DNA from 4 places in the Peribacillus sp. NJ11 genome. Region 4 is predicted to be linked to each of the others. Evidence: riboswitches for the same ligand, from Rfam matches in the RefSeq annotation. Region 4 holds a riboswitch; each other region holds the start of a gene.
What was found. Region 4 has a riboswitch for S-adenosylmethionine ahead of QUF86_RS07755 (O-acetylhomoserine aminocarboxypropyltransferase/cysteine synthase family protein). Riboswitches for the same ligand answer to the same signal wherever they lie in the genome.
Positions count from the first base shown of each region.

Region 1: it holds a riboswitch for S-adenosylmethionine, as region 4 does, so the genes downstream of both, mtnK (S-methyl-5-thioribose kinase) here and QUF86_RS07755 (O-acetylhomoserine aminocarboxypropyltransferase/cysteine synthase family protein) in region 4, are expected to answer to the same signal.
Region 2: it holds a riboswitch for S-adenosylmethionine, as region 4 does, so the genes downstream of both, QUF86_RS17440 (bifunctional homocysteine S-methyltransferase/methylenetetrahydrofolate reductase) here and QUF86_RS07755 (O-acetylhomoserine aminocarboxypropyltransferase/cysteine synthase family protein) in region 4, are expected to answer to the same signal.
Region 3: it holds a riboswitch for S-adenosylmethionine, as region 4 does, so the genes downstream of both, QUF86_RS26735 (methionine biosynthesis PLP-dependent protein) here and QUF86_RS07755 (O-acetylhomoserine aminocarboxypropyltransferase/cysteine synthase family protein) in region 4, are expected to answer to the same signal.

Region 1 is NZ_JAUCFO010000001.1:3,483,549-3,489,367, reverse strand. It holds gene QUF86_RS17280 (pyridoxal phosphate-dependent aminotransferase) at 1-539, opposite strand, end outside; partial or broken gene QUF86_RS17275 (carbon-nitrogen family hydrolase) at 718-1,417, shown strand; SAM riboswitch class I at 1,489-1,642, shown strand; gene mtnK (S-methyl-5-thioribose kinase) at 1,721-2,923, shown strand; gene mtnA (S-methyl-5-thioribose-1-phosphate isomerase) at 2,938-3,984, shown strand; gene QUF86_RS17260 (LCP family protein) at 4,160-5,047, opposite strand; gene QUF86_RS17255 (lmo1851 family serine protease) at 5,165-5,819, opposite strand, start outside.
Region 2 is NZ_JAUCFO010000001.1:3,515,783-3,521,601, reverse strand. It holds gene metH (methionine synthase) at 1-1,324, opposite strand, end outside; gene QUF86_RS17440 (bifunctional homocysteine S-methyltransferase/methylenetetrahydrofolate reductase) at 1,317-3,164, opposite strand; SAM riboswitch class I at 3,268-3,366, opposite strand; gene QUF86_RS17435 (MOSC domain-containing protein) at 3,478-4,128, opposite strand; gene ku (non-homologous end joining protein Ku) at 4,636-5,478, opposite strand; gene ligD (DNA ligase D) at 5,628-5,819, shown strand, end outside.
Region 3 is NZ_JAUCFO010000001.1:5,463,056-5,468,874, forward strand. It holds gene QUF86_RS26720 (ABC transporter ATP-binding protein) at 1-280, shown strand, start outside; gene QUF86_RS26725 (hypothetical protein) at 348-590, opposite strand; gene fumC (class II fumarate hydratase) at 700-2,082, opposite strand; SAM riboswitch class I at 2,432-2,545, shown strand; gene QUF86_RS26735 (methionine biosynthesis PLP-dependent protein) at 2,631-3,743, shown strand; gene metC (cystathionine beta-lyase) at 3,740-4,921, shown strand; gene QUF86_RS26745 (type B 50S ribosomal protein L31) at 5,026-5,280, opposite strand; gene QUF86_RS26750 (ABC transporter ATP-binding protein) at 5,418-5,819, opposite strand, start outside.
Region 4 is NZ_JAUCFO010000001.1:1,585,882-1,591,700, forward strand. It holds gene QUF86_RS07725 (acetyl-CoA C-acetyltransferase) at 1-596, shown strand, start outside; gene QUF86_RS07730 (acyl-CoA dehydrogenase family protein) at 670-2,457, shown strand; gene QUF86_RS07735 (arsenate reductase family protein) at 2,599-2,955, shown strand; gene gcvH (glycine cleavage system protein GcvH) at 3,051-3,434, shown strand; gene QUF86_RS07745 (toprim domain-containing protein) at 3,528-3,893, shown strand; gene QUF86_RS07750 (thioredoxin family protein) at 3,894-4,205, shown strand; SAM riboswitch class I at 4,352-4,458, shown strand; gene QUF86_RS07755 (O-acetylhomoserine aminocarboxypropyltransferase/cysteine synthase family protein) at 4,561-5,819, shown strand, end outside.

The DNA of each region.
Region 1 (5,819 bases), 1.9 Mb from region 4:
GGATTATTCGGATAGTTCAAGAACATCATTTTGGCTTTATCAAGCACTTCTTTATGTATGTCATTGTATTTCGGAAGAAAATCATTTTCTTCTGTCAAGGGCATCAGTTCGGTCTTTGCCTGGGCTAAAACGACACCGGAAAGATAATCCGGATAGCCGGGATCTGGAACAAGGATCGTATCACCTGGATTCAATAAACACTGCGGCAGTTCGACAAGACCTGCCTTCCCCCCGAAGAGAATCGCCACTTCACTATTCGGATCCAGCTTGACACCATATTCACGTTCATAAAAGACGGCAGCAGCATCTTTTAAATATTGATGTCCCCGAAACGGCGAATATTTATGATTAATCGTTTTTTCAGCGGCAACCTGTAAACTTTTCACGATATGTTCAGGCGTCGGTTGATCAGGATTTCCCTGGCCTAAATTAATGACATCATGACCCTGCGCCGTAATCGCATTGACTTTTGCGACTAGAGATGCAAAAAATTGCTTGGGCAGTTTTTGAAGTTGTCTGGATTTTTCGAATTGCAACATTTATACACCTTCTCTGAAATTTCTTGAAATTCTAGACACAAATGATATATGTTTATCATAGTCTTGTAAAGCATTTTTTACATGTGGGTTTTAAACGATGAAGTGGAAAATTGCCTGCATTCAATTGGATATTGCCTTCGGGCAACCAGATATCAATTTTCAGGTTGCAGAATAATGGATGGAAATAGCAGCAATGTCCAAACCCGATATCGTTATTTTACCAGAGCTTTGGTCAACAGGATACGACTTGACCAGGTTAAATGAGATTGCTGATGAAGAAGCAGAAAAAACGATTGAATGTTTAAAAGATCAGGTAAAGAAACACCAGTTTCACATAATTGGGGGTTCCGTTGCCAAAAAGCAAGCAAGGGCATCTATAACACCATGATCATCATCAATAAGCATGGAAATCTCATAAAAGAATATGATAAGCTTCACTTATTTCAGTTAATGGATGAACATCATTTCCTGCAGCCAGGTGAAAAAGATGGTTTATTTACTCTTGATGAAAAAATATGTGCTGGATTCATTTGTTATGACATCCGTTTTCCTGAATGGCAGCGAGCCCATACTGTTCAAGGCGCCGAAGTTCTATTCGTAATGGCAGAATGGCCAAAGCCCAGACTCGACACTGGAGAGCCTTATTGATTAGCCGTGCCATCGAGAACCAAGTATATGTTGTAGCCGTTAACCGTTCAGGTTCGGATGTCAATAATATATTTGCGGGTCATTCCTTGATTATTGATCCATTGGGGAATATCATAAGTGAAGCCGGAGAAGCAAAAGAACTCTTGACAGGCACCTTGGACTTCAATAAAGTTACGGAAGCACGGAACAAAATACCCGTATTCGAATATCGTCGGCCGGATTATTATTAATTTTCCCATTGACAAACTATTTAAAAAGTTGATATTATTTTCCCGAAGATTAAAATTTCAGAAAACATATACTCTTATCAAGAGCAGGCTGAGGGATAAAGGCCCTATGAAGCCCAGCAACCGACTGTAATACCATTGTGAAATGGGGCGGATTCACCGCCGGATTATAAAATCCACAGAGCACGGTGCTAATTCCACCAGAATTCATTTTCTGGAAGATAAGAGGTCCGAAGCCAAAACTTCTGCCTCTTTCTATATGAAAGAGGCTTTTTTATTCTTATTTTGAATCTGGAGGGGAAAAGAATGACTCAAAACCATTCAAATTTTAAGAGATTGACAAACGAAACAGCTATAACCCTTGCAAAAAAACTTGGGTTGGTCAATGCGGATGCAAGTTTAAACTGTAAAGAAATCGGCGATGGAAATTTAAATTATGTTTTTCATATTACAGACACAGTCACAAACAAAGGAATAATAATCAAACAAGCGGTCCCTTATGCCAAGGTACTTGGTGAAAGCTGGCCGCTGACATTGAAAAGGGCAGCCATTGAAGCGAATGCACTGATTCATTTCAGAAGCTATTGCCCGGAATTCGTACCGCAAGTCTATTATTCGGATGAACAGCTTGCCATTACAGTCATGGAAGATTTATCGCACTTGAAAATCGTTAGAAAAGGCTTGATCGAAGGCGATCAATATCCATTGCTTTCACAGCATATTGGTGAATATGTAGCGAAGACGGCATTTTATACATCAGATTATCATTTAGAACCATCCGCGAAAAAGGAAGTGGCCCGACATTTCACGAATCCGGAACTCTGCAAAATCACTGAGGTCTTTATTTTCACGGATCCATTTTTTGAGGAACTCCCGGGAGATTTCGAGCTGGAATTGACTGATGCCGCCAAAAATATTTGGAATGATCAAGAAGTGATACTTGAGGTAGCTAAGCTGAAACAAAGCTTTGAAACCGAGCAGGAAGCCTTGCTTCATGGAGATTTACATACTGGAAGTATTTTTGCAAGTGAAACTGAAACAAAGGTTATTGATCCGGAATTCGCTTTTTATGGGCCCGTTGGTTTTGACCTTGGTCAATACACCGCCAACCTTCTCTTTCAGGCAATTACACGTAATGGCGTTGGAAAGGAAGAGATTTTCTCACACCTTCATGAATTTTGGAATGCCTTTGAAGAAACTTATACCGAATTATGGGAAGGCCAAAATAAAAGCCCATTCCGCCATGTGAAAGGTTATCTGCCTTATTTACTGACAAAATTCAAAAAAGATGCATTCGGTTTTGCCGGCTGTGAACTGATTCGGCGAACCATTGGCCTTTCCCATGTTGCCGATTTAAACGTCATTGAAAATAAAGATACAAGGATCGCTGCCAAAACGGCAACATTGGAAATTGGTGCATTTTTAATTAAAAAACGAGAAGAATTGGATGTTCCAGCTGTCATTGAAGCGTTGAAGCAACGTACACTGCCATCTTATTCAACCCTTTAAAAGGAGACCTGCACATGACTACACTAGCACCCTTACCATATTCGGTACAATGGGATGATACCCATATTACATTATTAAATCAACAAGCCCTTCCTTCCATAACTGAATTTATTGAACTTCATTCTGTTGATGATGTATATGACAGCATATTGACATTAAAAGTTCGTGGTGCCCCAGCAATTGGACTGACGGCAGCATTTGGTGTTGCACTTGGTGCCAAACAGGAAACAACCGCTGAATTAGGGGAATTCAAGAAAAATGTAACGAGGCATATTGAAAAACTCGCTTCTTCACGGCCAACTGCAGTCAACCTTTTTTGGGCGTTAAGGAGGATGGAGAATACGTTGAAAGCAGCGCAAAGCATTTCAACTGCCAAGGAAGCACTTGTATCGGAGGCCCAAGCCATCTTTGCTGAAGATGAAGAAATGTGCAGGAAAATCGGGGAACATGGTTTATCCTTATTCGCTAAAGGAGATTCCATCCTAACGCATTGCAACGCTGGAGGGATTGCCACAGCCCGTTATGGAACAGCCCTGGCTCCCTTCCACCTGGCTAAAGAAAGGGACTTTCCGCTAAAAGTGTACGCTTGTGAAACCAGGCCTGTCCTGCAAGGGGCGCGTTTGACGGCTTGGGAATTGATGCAAGCGGGGGTTGACGTCACCTTAATTTCTGATAATATGGCCGCCCATACGATTCACCAGAAACGAATAAATGGAATTATAGTCGGGGCCGACAGAATTGCGGCTAATGGAGATACAGCCAATAAAATCGGGACATTGGGATTGGCCATTTTAGCCAAGCACTTTGGTATCCCTTTTTATGTGGCGGCTCCATCAAGCACCTTCGACCTTTCAATCCAATCCGGCACATCCATCCCGATCGAAGAACGGCATGAAGCGGAAATCACTTTCATTCAAGGTGTAAGGATCGCCCCGGAAAACGTGAAGACTTTCAATCCAGCCTTTGATGTTACACCGAATCATCTAATTACAGGCATCATTACAGAAAACGGCATCATAACACCGGATTTCATCAAAAACATTCCGGATTTCGTTAAATGATCCAAGTTTTATTGGTGATAAAAAACGAGAAGGATTTCGTATCCGTCTCGTTTTTTAATGATGATCAATTATAATTATTCTTTCGAGGTCTATTATGAAATAATCTAAGTGATACGAATCTATTTACTAATTAAATCCCTATGTTTTCGATAACAAAAGATATTGGACATTCTTATTATTTTGAAAAGAACTCCTGAAGTGCTTTCTTATTTTTAGTGTAGTCCATTTCCAAAACGGCTCCGGCCTGGGGATATATTTCATCCTTAAAGCTTCCTTCCACTGGAATCCTTAAGGTTTCGACGGTTTCCGGTGTATGGAAGACGGCTTTTGGACCCATTTCCATTATCGTTTTCAGCCCAATATCTGTATCCAAATACGAGAGCCCTTGTTCTATTATACTAGGAAGGGCTGCCATCCCTTCGAAGGTTGAGATTTGATTTATAAACGCTGTTTTTAATTGAACCATTACTTCTTGTTGACGTTCAACCCTTCCAAAATCACTTTCATCATCATGTCTAAAACGGACATATTTCAATATTTCCTCACCATGTAAAACATTTTTGCCAGTGCTTGCTTGAATGCTCATATCATCAATAATTTCTTGATCCACATCCACCGCTACTCCTTCAGGGGCAAGCAAGTCGACCATCTTCACAAATCCCTGAAAGTCAATTACTGCCACATGATCGACCTTGACATCAAAGTTTTCCTGTATCGTTTTCTTGAGCAGTTCCCTTCCACCATAATAATAAGCGGCATTTATTTTGTTATATCCTGGTTTATACCCAGGGATTTTTACATAACTATCACGCATGATGGAAGCTAGCTTCAGTTTCTCCTGCTCAGGAAAGTATTTTGCCAGTATAATCGCATCTGATCGAGATTTTTCCTCTCCTCTGGTATCAACACCTATAATCAGAAATGTTTTCACGCTTTCCTCGTTCTCTTCTTCGGTTAGTTTTTTTTCCGTACCTGCATTTCCATTTTGTTTGGGTAAAGGGGCATAGGTGCAGCCTGCCAGAATCAAGATCAATAGATATATGAACAGTACCTTTTCTTTCATTACCTCACCTCATCGGAAATTTACCCATATTTTCTGCCTAATATTGGAATTGTATGCATTAAACGACAAAAAAGCCTGCCAACTATAATCGTTGGCAGGCTTTTCGGGCAAAATCATTTATTTGATTTCTTTCTTTAATACTTCTACCGCTTTTTTAACTTGAGTGTCGTTTTTAAGGATTTTCTCCCGGATGACCTGCATCAATTTAACGGTAGTATCGTCTTTTATGGTGCCGGTTTCTTTAATTTTTTGTTCCCTTTGGAATGCTATTACCGCATTTTTTGTTGCTTCATCAAAGAATCCATCTATCTTCCCTGGATCATGTCCTGCTTCCTTCAGCATCTCTTCAGCAGCTTTCACTTCACTTGAAGAATCCGATGCTTTCAATTCCTTATCAGGCGAAATGTACGGAAGGTTGGCATAATCAGGCAGCTTCACATTAATATCAGGCTTGATCCCTTTTTTATGAATCCAATTGCCTTCAGGCGTCAACCATTTAGCTGCCGTGTATTTGAAGTTGGATCCATCTTTAAAGTCTTGGGCAGTCTGAACGGTCCCTTTGCCAAATGATTTGACACCAATCAAAGGAATGTCTGCTGATTCACTGACAGCCGCTGCAACAATTTCAGAAGCGCTGGCACTTCCATCATCAATCAACACGACTACCGGGATCTTCAGCTCTCCATCATTCTTCGATTTATAGACTTCTTTTTTCCCGCTGCGATCCTCTACTTGAAGGACCACTTTCCCATTAGGTATGAACAGGCTTGCC
Region 2 (5,819 bases), 1.9 Mb from region 4:
GCTCTTCACCATCTTCAAGGTTAATGGAATTAATGATGGATTTTCCTTGTGAATGTTTTAATGCTTGTTCAAGTACGGCTTCATCTGTAGTATCGATGACCAATGGGACTTTCACTTTTTTGACGACCTCTTCTACGAACTCCTTCATATCACCAAGCTCATCCCCATCAGGATCAGCAAGACAGATATCAATGACATGGGCGCCTTTTTTTACCTGGGCACGTGCAATTTCGGCAGCTGGCTCGTAATGCTTTCCACGAATCAGCTCCTTGAATTTTCGAGATCCGATAACATTCGTTCTCTCACCTACGAATAAAGGACGCATTGAATCATCATAAATGAGTGGCTCTATGCCTGATACGGCATGCCCATGGGCTGATTCGGTAATTGTACGAGGCTGAATGCCTTCAAGGACCCTGACAAGTTCTTTAATATGCTCTGGCGTAGTACCACAACAACCCCCAATGATATTGACCCATCCCTTTTCGGCAAATTGCTTCATTTTCTCTGCAAGGGAAGTCGGTGACTCATGATAATGACCCTCTTCATCCGGGAGCCCGGCATTCGGGTAACAACTGATTGCGCTATTGGCTATATCTGCAAGTGTCCTGATATGGTCTATCATGAATTCCGGTCCTGTTGCACAATTCAGGCCGACAGCCACGGGCTTCATATGTTCAACCGATAAATAGAAAGCTTCTATCGACTGGCCAGCAAGTGTCGTCCCCATCGGTTCGATCGTACCTGATATGATGACAGGCACATCTTTTCCTGATTTAGCGAAGGCTGCTTTTATTCCAGAAAAGGCTGCCTTGACATTAAGCATATCCTGACAGGTTTCCACCAATAACAAGTCTACCCCGCCATCCAAAAGACCGAGTGCCTGTTCTTTATAAGAATCGGTTAAAATATCAAAAGTCGTTCCACCTGTTACGGATAGCGTTTTTGTGGTGGGCCCCATCGAGCCAGCTACATATCTTGGCCAATCATCATTTGAATATTTTTCACATGCTTTAACGGCAAGCTCAGCTGAAATTTTATTAAGCTTGTAGGCAATCGTGCTTATTTGGTATTCCTCAAGAACGATGCTAGTCGCTCCGAAGGTATTTGTTTCAATGATATCAGCACCTGCTGCTAAATATTTTTCATGGATGGATTGGATGATTTCTGGTTGTGTCAGTGATAAATACTCGTTGCAACCCTCGAATTGTTCCCCGCCAAAGTCCTCTGCTGTTAAATTCTCCGCTTGAAGCATGGTTCCCATCGCTCCATCGAGCAGGAGAATCTTAGTATCCAACTGATCTTGAATCGCTTTTTTATTCATGTACTGCCACCTCTGATGTATGTTTACTATCGACTTTTCTAATATATTTCGTAAGTTCCGCCGTCATTTCATAGCGAAGGAACGGAGTGATTAAATATATGCCCTTGAATTTTTCCCTTGCCGCGTCGACTAGCTCGCGTGCGATATTCACCCCTTCAATTCTTGACTTTACAGGGTCATTCCCCGCTAAAGCCATGGCCCTCCTGACATTATCCGGCAATTTGATGCCCGGGATCTCATTATGGATGAATTCGGCATTCCGTGTGCTTGTCAATGGCATGATACCGACGAAAACCGGGGTTTCTAAATGTTTTGTAGCTTCATGAACTTCTTCAATCTGCTCAACTGAATAAATTGGCTGTGTCAAAAAGGATTGGGCACCGCAGGCAATCTTCTTTTCCATTCTCTGTACGGCTTTATCCAAATATTTCACATTGGGATTAAAAGCGGCGGCAATTTTAAAATTAGCCCGCTGGCCCAAACTCTGACCGGAATAGGATAGACCTTCATTAAATTGTTTGACCATGCTTATTAGGTCAAACGACGATAAATCATAAACCGAAGTGGCTCCCGGGAAGTCCCCAATTTTAGAGGGATCTCCGGTGATGATCAATAATTCATCCAGCCCAACCGTCTGCAGGCCCATTAAATGTGACTGCAGGCCAATTAAATTTCGATCCCGGCATGTTATATGCACCATCGGCTTTACATTCAATTGGTTCTTCAGCAAATTAGCCAGTGCATCATTCGATATCCTTGGTGAAGCAAGTGAATTATCCGCCAATGTAATGGAATCGACCCCTGCTTTTTTCAAAACCTCGGCACCAGTCATGAAACTCTCTATTCCCAACTTTTTCGGAGGATCAAGTTCAACAAGAATCGTCCTTTCTGTTTTGGCCTTTTCGTACAGAGGGAGTTCCAATTCTCTATCGTTCACTTCAATTATTTCTATTTCACGGGCTTTCGTATATTTCTCTTTTACTGGAGCCAAACTTCCAATCGCATTCTTTACAGCTTGAATATGCAGGGGAGTCGTTCCACAGCACCCTCCTATGATCGCGGCACCTTGCTCACGAAGGTCTAGGGCACTTGAGCCGAAATATTCCGGCACAGCTTTATAGACAAGCCTTCCATCCACATAATCCGGAAGGCTGGCGTTAGGGTAAATGGCAATCGACGCTTGCTTTGGCAAACTCACCTCTTCCAAGGCCCGAATCATATGATGTGGACCGAGTCGGCAATTCACCCCAACAACATCGGCACCCAATTGCTCGAGTTTTTGAAAGGCTTCATTTAAATGGATTCCATTTTGAAGATTTCCCAGTTCATGCATCGAAACATTTGCGATGATCGGCAGTCCAGTTTCATTTTTAACGATTTGCAAAACGGTTTCCAGCTCTTCCAGGTCATAAAATGTTTCCAAGAGAATCCCATCCGGGTTTTCCATCAACAGACTGTATAGCTGTTCACGAAAACCTCGCTTTATCTCTTCCATACTTAAATCCGATTTCCTGATACTCCGCTGTGCCCCTATGGTACCGAAGACATATGCCTTTCCTTTTGCCGCTTTTTTAGCAAGGATGACTCCCTGGCGATTTATTCTGCTTACTTCATCTTCAAGTCCATGCCGTTTCAATTTATTGAAATTGGCTCCATATGTATTCGATTGAAGGATATCTGCACCAGCTTCCAAATAGGCACGGTGGATGGACTCTATTTGATCTGGGTTCGTGCAGTTTAATTCCTCATAACATTGATCGATGCCATAAGAGTACAGTAAAGTCCCCATTGCCCCTTCTCCAACCAGCATTCTTTCTTTCAATTCTTTACGAAAATTCATAATTACACCCTCTCTCAAAAACAATCCTGTTTTTGTCGTTTTATATGAGTATGAGAGAAAAGAAAAAAAACCTTCTCAAAGAAGAAGGTCTTTTGAAACATTCTCCTCATCTATCAAGCTCTGCTTGCTGGATTTAGCACCTTTGCCTAAGCTGGTTGCTGAGGTTTCTTCGGGCCAGTCCCTCCACCTCTCTCGATAAGATCCAATTATATAATTTTCACAAGATTTCAAAATTTGATTATATTTAATTTACATTAATAATCTGTCAATTTCAATACCTGATCGTCATTTTTTTCACTTTTGCAAAATTCATTCACTCTTTTGCAGCTTGAACTCTCTTCACTATCCTTTGTTTCCAGTCTTCCGCTAACGAGTCTAGTGTAAGTAACGCGTTTGAGCCTTCCAGCCCATCTCGGTTATGTAGGATCACCTCTGTTGCATAATGAACCGAAATTTTTTCTTGCAAACGATCTATTAGCACGATTTCGTTTTGTTTCTTTATCGTTCCTTCTTGAATGACTTTTGCAAAATAACCAGTGTAACTCGTTTTCAGCACGAATTCCAAAAACTTAGGTTCCTGATTGAAGTGGGAAATGGTCGAACAAGGGATCCTCCCCTGATTAATTTGAACAATCACTTCGCCTATTTGATAAATATCACCGATATACGTTGTTTCTTCCCTCATCCCCGCTACAGTTAAATTTTCACCGAATGCAGGGATATCTAGCTTTTTAGCGAATCTTTCATTCCATAATGAGTAATGCTCAAAGGGGTAAAAACACAAAGCCCGATCAGGACCTCCATGGAACTTTACATTACCTACCCCATCACCCATTATGCCTGATTTAGTTACTATCACGTCATCCACTGCTTGTTTATCCATCGCTGAAAAGATATCGATATTCGAAAAATTTTCCTGTTTGGGCTTTCCGGCATGAAGCGATTCAATTTTTCCATTTTCCATTTTACATCTTCCATTCTTATTTAATTTATATCATCATTATATATGTATAAATTATACTAAAAATCCATTTTGTTCTGTAGTTTTTTATGGGAATATAGCAGTTTAGAAGGGCAAAAGCCCCAAGTTGGCGAAATATCATTGATTTCCAGAAAAATTCATAGGTTAGTTTCAGTAATTTTGTTGCTATTTCAGAATTAAATATGGTAGAATATGAACACAATATATAGTCGAAAACTACAACCGTTCGCCTATATGTTGATTTTCACGATTGAATTCCTCATTGTCGCTCTTTAGGGAGCGAATTTTTTTGCCTTCATTTCCATCCATCATTTTCTTTTAATTCCATTCAGTTCCTTACATCGTGATCCACTTACCTATTTGTAATCCCTTCCCTATGTAATTCTCTCCCTGTTAAGTCACTTTCATTACCTTATTAGAAGGCAAGATCCCTTGCTAAAACAAGCAGAAAGCCGAGCGACATCATGCGTCTTCCGCTCAGCTTCCTGTTTATGCTTGTTTCTTTTTTTTCGGTGCCGCTTTCTTTCGGGTAGTCTTTTTCTTTTCCGGTTCATCATGTTTCGTTCGGTCAATGGATGCCTGTAAAGCCTCCATTAAATCGGTTACATTGTTGGAAACTGGCTCTTTTGTTTTGGCTGTAATCGTCGTTTGTCCCGTTTTCTTCGATTCAATCAAATCAAGTAAAGCGGTTCGATAGTCATCGGTATATTTTGTCGGATCGAAAGTAGTCGTTAATTGATCTATCAATAACACGGCCGTATCGATTTCTTTTTTTACAATGGTATCGTTGGCAGGAATATTCGGCACATCCGCTGTGGAGCGTACTTCATCCGGGTAATGAATCGTTTCCATCACCAAGGTATTATCAACAACTCGGATTACCGCCATTTGTTCTTTTGAGCGAATGATGATTTTCGCTAACCCAACCTTATTCGATTCCTTTAGGGCCTGCCTCAAAAGGGAATAAGCTTTTATCCCACCGTCATTAGGGGACATATAATAACTTCGGTTGAAATAAATGGGATCTATTTCTTCAATTTTAACGAAATCCACGATTTCCACTGCTTTTTCTTCATTTTGTTTTTTTAGCTGTTCTAGTTCACTGTCTTCCAATACAACAAACTTTCCCTTTGTATATTCAAAAGCGCGGACTATATCGTCCTTTCCCACTTCTTTTTGGCAAACCGGACACATCTTTTCGTATTTAATCGGTGAATGACACTCCTTATGCAACGTCCTTAAAGATATATCCTTATCTTCCGTTGCAGCATGAAGTTTGATCGGAATGTTCACCAAACCGAATGATATGCTCCCCTTCCACATCGTATGCATATTCGTCACCTCATAACTTATTTTTAAAGAGAAAATCAATTTTATTATTCCCCTTTGTTAAAAAAAAACCGAAAAAACAATTGCCAACTCTAACACTTCGTTTTTTTGGCAAAATAATGTTATCAATTATTTGCGGAGGTAATTACAGAATGAAACCGATGCTGCCAACCTATTACCCTGAAGCCCCTAACTCCAAGGATTGGCGTTATGAAATCAAATATGACGGCTTTAGGGCAATTTTAACGATAGACTCCGATACGATAAGCATCTCGAGTCGAAATGAGAAGGAGTTATCACCCTTATTCCCAGAAATCATTGCTTACATCAAAGATCTGGACCTG
Region 3 (5,819 bases), 3.9 Mb from region 4:
TAACGAAGGAGATTACTTCACGGAGTCCCCCAACAGTACATTCACAACCCAAATTGATGTAGCTGAACTCATGGGCGCGGAGATCATGCTTTACTCCACATTAGAGGGGCAGGACTTCGTCGCACGGGTAGATGCCAAGAATATTATCCAGGCAGGCGAGAACATAAAACTAGCCCTTGACATGAATAAAGCACACTTTTTTGATAAAGGGACCGAACATCGCATTTTAGTTGAAGAGGACGAACAAATGCAGGAAAGCATGAAGTTATCTGCCAATTAAACGTAAAAAGACCCGTTCATGAATGGGTCTTTTTTTCGTTTATTCAAATATTAAATAAGGGTCAAATCTATTCCTGGACCAATACCACTTCATCATGTCCGCATTCAGAGCATTTCATAAGATGCGGGCATTGGCCTTTTTGAAGGGATTGAGGGTATCCGTCGTTCAGCTTAAGTGTGTCGATATCCATATAAGCACTGTAATCATCATCGTAATCCATGAATTTCCCTTTATCCTCAAGATTGCTGCTGCATTCCGGGCAATTTACATGAATTTTTCTTAGACCGTTGCAAAGCGGGCATAAAGACATTGTTATTCCTCCTGTTCCCGATACTTATGATCTCAGTATTTGTTGCTTTCATTATTTTAACACATGGAAACACCCTCCCTAAAACCGGCGGGAGGGCACTCCTATGGAATTATTTATTAACCATGTCAGCGGGATCGACCCATGCTTTGAATTCATCTTCCGTGAGGAACTCCAATTTCAAGGCCGCTTCTTTTAAGGTAGAGTTGTCCTTGAATGCAGTTTTGGCGATCTTGGCTGCTTTTTCATAACCAATATGCGGGTTCAATGCTGTTACCAACATAAGGGAGCGATCTACATTTTCTTTGATCTTATCTTCATTTGCAGTGATGCCAACCGCACAATTAATGTTAAAAGAGTGAATGCCTTCCGTCAATAATTTCACTGTTTGAAGGAAGTTATAGATGATGACTGGTTTGAATACGTTCAATTCAAAGTTACCTTGGCTTGCTGCAAATCCAATTGTAGCATCGTTACCAACGATTTGTGTCGCAATCATGGTAAGCGCTTCACTCTGTGTTGGATTGACTTTACCCGGCATGATGGAGCTGCCTGGCTCATTTTCAGGAATGGCTATTTCGCCGATTCCGCTTCTAGGACCACTTGCCAGCCATCTGACATCGTTCGCAATTTTCATTAAATCCGCTGCCAATGCTTTCAAAGCACCGTGTGCATAAACGATTTCGTTATGGCTTGTCAATGCATGGAACTTATTATCCGATGTGACGAAAGGATGTCCTGTATCCGCTGCAATTTGTTTTGCGGAAAGTCCCGGGAATTCTTTTTTTGTATTGATTCCGGTTCCTACTGCCGTTCCGCCTAGAGCCAGGTTCAATAATTTTTGGCTGCTTTCCTCAATCATCGCTAGATCTTTATCAAGCATCGCTTTCCAGCCAGAAATTTCTTGTCCTAATGTCAGTGGTGTTGCATCTTGAAGATGTGTCCGGCCAATCTTCACGACATCCCAAAACTCTTTTTCTTTTGAATCGAATGTATCACGAAGTGCTTTGATGGCAGGAACCAACTTTTCAGCGACCTCCATAAAGGCTGCAATATGCATGGCGGTCGGGAAAGTATCATTGGAGCTTTGTGCCTTGTTTACATCATCATTCGGGTGAAGTGTTTCCGATTCACCATTTTCTTTTAACCATTCATTCCCTTTGTTAGCGACCACTTCATTCACGTTCATATTACTTTGCGTCCCGCTTCCCGTTTGCCAAACTACAAGCGGGAAATGTTCATCAAGCGTACCTTCAAGGATTTCGCCGCAAATCTTAACGATGGCATTCTTTTTAACTTCTGAAAGATCACCGAGATCATAGTTAACCTTTGCCGCAGCTTGTTTAACGTATGCAAATGCACGAACCAATTCAATCGGCATTTTTTCATTACCGATTTTGAAATTGTTACGGCTTCTCTCGGTCTGTGCTCCCCAATATTTATCGGCAGGAACTTTCACTTCACCCATCGTATCTCGTTCGATTCTGTAATCCATGTGTTCTCCTCCTATGTTTGCACTATTCATCGAAGACCTTAAGTATATGAAATGAATAATGTCGTATTATTCTCTCTCCTTACATTGTACAAACTTTATTATTTTAAAGCAAAAATATCCGGCCAGGCCTCCCCTTTTTCTGAAAAATTCAATTAATTCATTCAACAGGATCATTCAGGATTATCCCTGACCACATGCAAATTCCGGATATTCTTTTTAGACACGTAAAGTGTTGACACCGCTAGGCTCCAATAGACCTAGTCATGAACATCGAAGCAATATCCATCAAACTTGTTCTTGACAGTATTTTGTATTTATAGTAAATTCAAAAGAAATTGAATAATCTAAACTCTTATCGAGAGAGGTATAGGGAATGGCCCGATGACACCTCAGCAACCTTCATTTGTTTCAAACCAATGAAAAGGTGCTAATTCCACAAGTTTGTGAACTTGGAAGATAAGAAGAATGACTCGTCCCTACTTAATCAAAGTCTTCTTCTTAAAGAAGACTTTTTTTATTTTATATAACTCAAAGGAGCAGTGAAAACTATGTACAAAACTGAAACATATCTTGCTCAATTAGGAAATCGCAGCGAAACGGCGACAGGAACAGTCAATCCGCCGGTATACTTTTCAACTGCTTTTCGCCACGAAGGAATCGGTCAATCGACTGGATTCGATTACACAAGGACAGGTAATCCTACACGCCAACTATTGGAACGATCCATCGCCGATCTGGAAAAAGGCGACCAAGGGTATGCCTGCAGTTCAGGAATGGCAGCCATTTCTACTATACTGGCCTTATTTAAATCAGGTGATGCATGGATTGTCAGCGAAGATCTTTATGGGGGTACATATCGTCTGTTAGAACAAGGTTTTAAGAAATGGGGGTTGCAGTGTGACTATGTGAACACTTGTTGTTTGGAGGATATCGAAAAAGCCATCACTCCTCACACGAAAGCCATCTTCATTGAAACTCCCACTAACCCTCTTATGCAGCAAACGGATATTAGCGCCGTTGCCGCATTGGCCAAACGATTTGATTTATTGTTAATCGTTGATAATACTTTTTACACGCCTCTTATTCAACAACCCATCCTGCTTGGAGCGGATATTGTGATTCACAGTGCTACCAAGTATCTCGGTGGTCATAATGATGTGCTGGCCGGACTGATCGTGGCCAGCGGCGCGGAATTATGTGATGCACTTGCCTTCCATCATAATGGTACTGGTGCTGTCTTGAGCCCCTTTGATTCTTGGCTGTTGATGCGCGGAATGAAAACCCTGGCATTGCGGATGGATCGTCATGAAAAGAATGCAAAGGTACTTGTAGATTACTTGTCGGAACATGATTGCGTTACGGACGTATTGTATCCCGGTAGGGGCGGCATGATTTCCTTCCGCATCATTGAAGAAGCGGCGGTCAACCCATTTTTACAATCACTCTCATTAATTTCGTTTGCAGAAAGCCTTGGTGGGGTCGAAAGCTTCATCACCTATCCTGCTACACAAACACATGCCGATATACCTCTTGAAGTCAGAACGGCCAATGGGGTTTGTAATCGCCTGCTTCGCTTCTCCGTCGGCATTGAGGACAGCGACGATTTGATTCAGGATTTACAGGAAGCATTCGCACACGTAAAAAGGGAGGCACTACGATGACCGATCATGATTTTAGCTTTGAAACCAAATTACTCCATAATCAACATAAATTCGATCCGGCAACAGGCGGTGTGAGCGTCCCCATTCAGCACGCTTCCACTTTCCATCAATCCGATATCGATCAATTCGGTAAATATGATTACAGCAGAAGCGGGAACCCAACTCGCGAAGCGCTGGAAGATATCATTGCCGAACTTGAGGAAGGCACACACGGTTTTGCCTTTTCATCAGGAATGGCAGCCATTTCAACAGCTTTCCTGCTGTTGTCTGCCGGAGACCATATCGTCATTTCCGAAGACGTGTACGGAGGAACGTTCAGGATGGTCACAAGTGTTTTGACACGTTTCAATATTGAGCATACTTTCGTTGATATGACGGATCTTGAAAGCATCAAAGCGGCCATTCAGCCAAATACGAGAGCCATATACATCGAAACGCCTTCAAATCCATTACTTAAAGTGACCGATATTAAAGCCGTTTGTGAAATCGCAAAAAAAGCCGGGGCCTTAAGTTTTGTTGATAATACATTCTTGACGCCAGCATTACAGAAACCCCTGAATCTGGGCGCTGATGTTGTCCTTCATAGTGCGACGAAGTTTTTATCCGGACATAGTGATGTGGTAGCTGGACTTGCTGTAGTGAAAGATCCGGAATTGGCAGTAAGACTCGGTTCCCTCCAAAACTCCTTTGGAGCGATTCTTGGTGTCCAGGACGCCTGGCTAGTAATGAGAGGTCTGAAAACCTTGTCCGTTAGAATGGAGCACTCCCAAAAAGGGGCAGAAAAGATTGCCGCCTACTTAAAGAAGCAGCCCTTGGTTAAAAAAGTGTATTATCCCGGCCTAGCAGATCATCCACAGCACGCCATCCAGAAAGGCCAGTCACTTGGAGCCGGTGCGGTCCTATCATTTGAATTGGTAAGCGAAGAAGTCTTCCGCTCTTTCGTGAACACTGTCGAGCTTCCTGTTTTTGCCGTAAGCCTTGGAGCTGTCGAATCCATATTATCCTACCCGGCCAAAATGTCCCACGCTGCCATGCCTGCTGATGAAAGGGAAAAGCGGGGCATCACGAACAGCTTGCTTCGTCTCTCTGTCGGACTTGAAAATCCGGACGATTTAATCAAGGACTTCGATGCGGCCCTTGTAAATATTGCAAAAGGGGAAGCAATTGCTGCGAAATGAAAAAAGGAGGGGTGCCCCATATTTATGGGCACCCTTTTTGTTTGCATCATTTAAATTCTTGTTCAACCCATCCATAACAAAAGGCTAACGATTTCCCGATGGCCTTACTCTCTTTTCTTCATATTATATTTATCCAGGAAACGATCCACCCGTCCGCCCTTTTCAGCAAACTTCTGCTTTCCAGTATAAAAAGGGTGCGTATCCGAACTGATCTCCACTTTTAATAATGGATACGTTTGGCCGTCTTCCCATTCGATCGTTTCATTGGATGTTTTCGTGGAACCTGTCAAAAATTTATAACCGCTGTTGGTATCCATGAATACTACTTGTCGATAATCGGGATGAATTTCTTGTTTCACTATTATCACCTCATCGTTAGTATAGGTATATGTTAAACGTAATGATTACTATTATCAAGTATTGTACTTGAAGGTGCCAATAACGGCACCTTCATTATAAGTTTAATCTTGATTATCCATACTTATTCAATTGTGTTTCAACCGGCCATCCCTTTATGCGGCCCAGCCTGCAGCTCATACATTTGATAGTACTTCCCTTTTAGTTCCATTAATTCTTCATGTGTACCTTGCTCAGCAATCCGCGCTTTATCCAGTACAAGAATTTGGTCGGCATTTTTAATCGTGGAGAGTCTATGTGCAATGATGAAGGTCGTTCTCCCTTTTTTCAGCACTTCCATTCCCTTCTGGATAATTGCCTCGGTTTCTGTGTCGATGCTTGCCGTCGCTTCATCCAAAATCAATATCGCCGGATTGAATGCAAGAGCACGTGCAAAAGAGATTAGCTGCCGCTGTCCAGAAGACAACGTTCCTCCTTTTTCAATCACAGGTTCATCCAGCCCTAAAGGAAGATGCTTCAGCACTTTGTCGCCCCCTACATC
Region 4 (5,819 bases):
CCCTTCGCTCAGTGGGTCCAGATCTTAAATTAAAGGAACAATCATTCACATTCTCACAGGATGAGGGGGTTCGTCCAGGTACGACTGTTGAAGTGCTGAAAAAACTAAGACCTGCATTCGCAGTTACAGGATCCGTAACAGCAGGGAATTCATCACAAACGAGTGATGGAGCAGCCGCGGTCATGGTCATGGATGGGGAAAAGGCCTCTTCATTGGGGATGAAACCGATTGGTAAGTTCCGCTCCTTTGCTGTAGCGGGGGTACCGCCTGAAATTATGGGGATCGGACCGATTGCAGCCATTCCTAAAGCTTTGAAACTAGCAGGCCTTGAGTTATCCGATATTGGTTTATTTGAATTGAATGAAGCCTTCGCTTCCCAATCCATTCAAATCATTCGTGAGCTGGGGCTGAATGAAGAGATTGTCAATGTAAATGGCGGAGCCATTGCCTTAGGCCATCCACTGGGATGTTCAGGAGCAAAATTGACATTAAGCCTGCTTCATGAAATGAAGCGCAGAAACCAACAATTCGGAGTTGTGACAATGTGTATCGGCGGCGGAATGGGCGCTGCTGGAGTATTTGAATTATTAGCGTAATTCAATCCCTTCCGGAAGCTGTCAACATGCTTCCGGCGGTTTAACTTTCATAAATCACTTAGGAGGAAAAAACATGTCCAATCAAACAACAGATAACCTCATTAAAGGCGGAGCCTTTTTAGTAGAAGATATTACGTATGATCAAGTGTTTACACCGGAAGATTATTCCGAAGAGCATAAAATGATTGCCAAAACTTCAGAGGATTTTGTGGTGAATGAAATTCTGCCGCAGGTTGAACATTTAGAAAACCATGAATTCGACCGTTCTGTAAAATTACTGAAGCATGCAGGTGAAATCGGTTTACTTGGTGCTGACGTTCCTGAGGAATACAGCGGATTGGGTCTTGATAAAGTCAGTTCGGCATTAATTACAGAAAAAATGGCACTTTCAGGCGGCTTCGGAATTACGCATGGTGCACACGTAGGTATCGGATCTTTGCCAATCGTATTATTCGGGAATGAAGAACAAAAGAAAAAATATCTCCCTTTACTGGCAACGGGTGAGAAAATTGCTGCATATGCCTTAACGGAACCCAGCTCAGGTTCAGATGCCTTGGGGGCAAAAACGACTGCGAAATTGAATGCTGAAGGAACACACTATATTTTAAATGGTGAAAAACAATGGATTACAAATGCAGGTTTTGCAGATGTCTTCTGTGTATACGCCAAAATCGACGGCGAACAATTCTCTGCTTTCATTGTAGAGCGTGATTATGAAGGTGTATCGACTGGTGCTGAAGAGAAGAAAATGGGCATCAAAAGCTCATCTACACGTACATTAATCCTCGAAGATGTTCATGTACCCGTTGAAAACCTTTTGGGTGTAGCAGGAAAAGGGCATGTCATTGCTTTCAATATCCTGAATATTGGCCGTTATAAATTAGGCGTGGGTGCTGTCGGCGGATCTAAACGTGCCCTTGAGATTACAGCTGCTTATACGAATCAACGCCAACAGTTCAAAACGAAAATTTCCGATTTTAACTTGACGAAAGAAAAACTTGCAACAATGGCGTCTAAAATTTATGCAGCAGAAAGCTCTGTATACCGTACTGTTGGCCTTTATGATCAAAGGCAAAGCAAATTGACGGATGAGCAAGTGAAAGATGGAAAATCAATGGCAGCTGCAATCGCTGAATATGCAATTGAGTGTTCATTGAATAAATTCTTCGCTTCCGAAGTATTGGATTATGTTACGGACGAAGGCGTACAGCTTCATGGCGGTTATGGATTCATGCAGGAGTATGAAATTGAAAAAGCATATCGTGATTCCCGTATTAACCGGATTTTTGAAGGTACAAATGAAATCAACCGATTGCTTGTACCGGGAACTTTCCTGAAGAAAGCACTTAAAGGGGAATTGCCGCTTCTTCAAAAGGCTCAAGGCCTGCAAGAGGAATTAATGATGATGATGCCGGAAGAACCTGGCGATGAGCCATTGGCACAAGAAAAAATGCTTGTTAGAAACGCTAAGAAAATCGGTATTTTGGCAGCTGGCCTTGCTGCACAGAAATACGGCAATAAGCTTGATCAAGAACAAGAAATCCTCTCCAACATTGCTGATATAGCATCCCTTGCATATGCAGCTGAATCCGTGGTATTACGTACGGAAAAAGCAATTGCGGCTACAGGACTGGAGAAGAACAAACAAAAAGTGCTTTACACGGAAATTTTCGTTCAGGAAGCTTTCAATGAAATAGAACAGCATGCAAAGGAAACGTTAATTGCGGTGGAAACAGGCGATACCCTTCGCATCATGCTTTCTTCGCTTCGCAAGCTGACAAGACACAATCCAATCAATGTCATTGCGAAAAAACGTGAAGCTTCCGTTAAGGTAATCGAAACGGAAAAATATGCACTTTAAGCAATGAATCAGAATCTGTAAAGGGAATGCCCGTAAAGGCATTCCCTTTATTTCCTTTGATGAAATTGCATTGGAAATTCACAAGACATTTCGTTGTATTGCGTGGTGAAAACGGGTATTCTATTGATAGGTGGTGAAATGATGGGCTTAACATTATATTGGTACCCAAAATGCGGCACATGCCGTAATGCGAAGAAGTGGCTGGATAATCATGAACTGCAATATGAAGCGATTCATATAGCGGAAAATCCGCCTTCGCGAACTGAAATTGAACAACTATATAAAATCAGTAATTTGGAGTTGAAGAAGTTTTTCAATACTAGCGGTCAAAAATATCGGGAGCTGGGCTTAAAGGATAGGCTGAAAGAAGCTTCTGAAGCAGAGATGCTTGATATATTGTCCACAGATGGCATGCTTCTGAAAAGGCCGATTGTTACGGATGGTACCAAAGTGACGGTAGGATTCAAAGAAGAGCAATTCGAACAGGTTTGGAACTGAAATTTTACAAAATATTTGGTTAATTCCTTACTTAAACAATAAATCTACCTTATAATGGAATAGATAAAATAAGATGTACATATGGAGGGTTTATAATGACAACAACACCAAAAGAACTTCGTTACACTAAAGAACATGAATGGGTAAAAACCGAAGATGGAACAGTGCGCATTGGAATTACAGCTTTCGCCCAGTCCGAGCTAGGGGACATCGTCTTCGTTGAGCTTCCAGAAATCGGGGATGAACTGAAAGCGAACGAACCATTTGGAAGTGTTGAATCCGTTAAGACCGTTTCTGAGCTGTATGCTCCTATCAGTGGCAAGGTTGTTGAAGTAAACGAAGACTTAAGTGACAACCCTGAATATGTAAATGAATCTCCTTTTGAAAAAGCATGGATGATTGTGCTTGAACCATCAAATAGCAGTGATATTGAAAACCTGATGAGCGCTGAGGAATATGAGAGTTTGATTAACGGTTAAAAACGAAGAAGAGGGGGGACTGAAAAGGCCTGCTCTCTTTTTCATTTTGTACAATCATAGTTGCGCACATAATTCGTGAGATGGAGTGATGACATGGAATGGGGCGAATTCGATAAAGTGATCATTGTAGAAGGCAGTTCCGATAGAAGAAAAGTTGCCTCCGTTTTAGATGAAGATGTGGAAATTAGATGTACGAATGGGACCATATCATTAACTAAGCTTGATGAATTAGTGGATGAATTGATGGACCGTGATGTTTATCTCCTTTTTGACGCAGATGAATCAGGAGAAAAGCTGCGGAAGCAATTCCGAAGGGAAATGCCGGAAGCGAACCACCTGTATATTAATAAAATGTACAAAGAAGTGGAGAGCTCACCTGAACATCATATCGCAACTGTGCTTCTATCTGCCAATATGAATGTTAAAATGAAATTTTTAAGTCAAAGGGTGAACGACTAATTGATTCAGGAATGGAAAGAAGAAGAGTGTAAGCTTGCCGTTGAACAAGGGGAAACATTTTGCTTATATTTATATACGCCTTTATGCGGCACCTGTCAGGTGGCTTCCAAGATGCTGACGATATCCATGGAACTTTTCCCGGAACTGAAGGCAGGTAAAATGAATATGAATTATGTTCAAGCGATTGCCGAATCATATGAAATAGAAAGTGTCCCGTGTTTATTGCTTTTCAAAGAAGGGCAGCTGCACAAAAAAATATATGCCTTTCAATCCGTTCCTTATTTGTATGGATTGCTTAAGGAGATCAGCTAAGAAACCAATCAGAAATGGATTGGTTTTTTTAGTTGTGGACATGTGGCGGCCAAACCGGAATTAAACAAAGAATATTCTAACAATTCATTGACTGGTTAATTCTAAAATGTTATATTTTGTATTAAGAAAGCATCTGAATTTAATAGTTCTTATCAAGAGTGGCGGAGGGACTGGCCCGACGAAGCCCGGCAACCGGTATAAATTTATATACGGTGCTAATTCCAGCAGAGTGTTAGCTCTGAAAAGATGAGGTGCGTTATTAAAACCTCTTCTTATGGAAGTGGTTTTTTTGTTTATGAAAGGCCCGGTTTCAATTTAATTCCTACTAAATCCATAGAGAAAGAGGAGAAATAGTATGTCAGAGAAAAAGTTACGTTTCGAAACATTGAGTGTTCATGGCGGTTTGCAAGCTGATGAAACAGGTGCACGTGCAGTCCCGATCTACCAAAGCAATGCATACTTGTTCAAAGACACTGACCATGCAGCGAATTTATTTGGTTTAAAGGAGAATGGCTATATATATACACGACTACATAATCCCACGGTCAGCGTTTTTGAGGAAAGAATGGCCTTATTGGAAGGCGGTATCGGCGGATTGGCAACAGCAAGCGGAATGGCTGCCATCTCACTGTCAATCTTGAATATTGCCGGTGCAGGGGATGAGATCGTTTCAGCCTCCACTTTATATGGCGGTACGTATAATCTTTTTGAAAACACTCTTCCTAAATATGGGATTAAAGTGAAGTTCGTTTCTCCTGATGACCCTGAAAATTTCAAAAGGGCGATTACGCCAAGAACTAAAGCCATATTTGCCGAAACGATCGGAAATCCAAGTTTGAGGGTCCTTGATATTGAAGCGGTAGCCGACATTGCCCACGATGCCGGGATACCTTTAATCATTGATAATACCTTCGCTACACCGTATCTATGCAGACCAATTGATTTTGGAGCGGATATTGTCATCCATTCCGCTACAAAATGGCTTCTGGGAAATGGAACCACCTTAGGCGGTGTCATCGTGGATGGCGGGAAGTTCGATTGGAACTCGCCAAACTACCCTGGCTTTACGGAGCCTGATCCAAGTTACGACGGTCTGGTATACGCCGAGGCAGTTGGACCAGCCGCTTTTATAACGAAAGCCCGAGTGCAGTTACTTCGTGATTTAGGCCCTGCGCTAAGTGCCCAAAGCGCATTCCAGTTTACGCTTGGACTTGAAACGCTGCATGTGAGGATGAAAGAGCATCTTTCGAACACGAAGTCTGTACTTCAATATTTGAAAAATCACCCTGCCGTGACTTGGGTTTCGCATCCTGCTAATGAGGATCATCCCGATAAAGCCCTTGCGGATAAATATTTGCCTAAGGGAGCAGGATCTGTTGTGACTTTTGGAATAAAGGGAGACCGCGAAGCCGGGGCGAAACTTATCAATTCGGTGGAATTATGGTCCCATGTAGCGAATGTAGGGGATGCGAAGAGTTTAATCATTCACCCTGCCAGTACGACCCATCAGCAATTGAATGATGCAGGTCTGGCGAAAGCTGGTGTGCGTGCTGATCAAGTCCGTTTATCCATTGGGATTGAAAATGTAGAGGATTTAATAGAAGATTTGGAGCA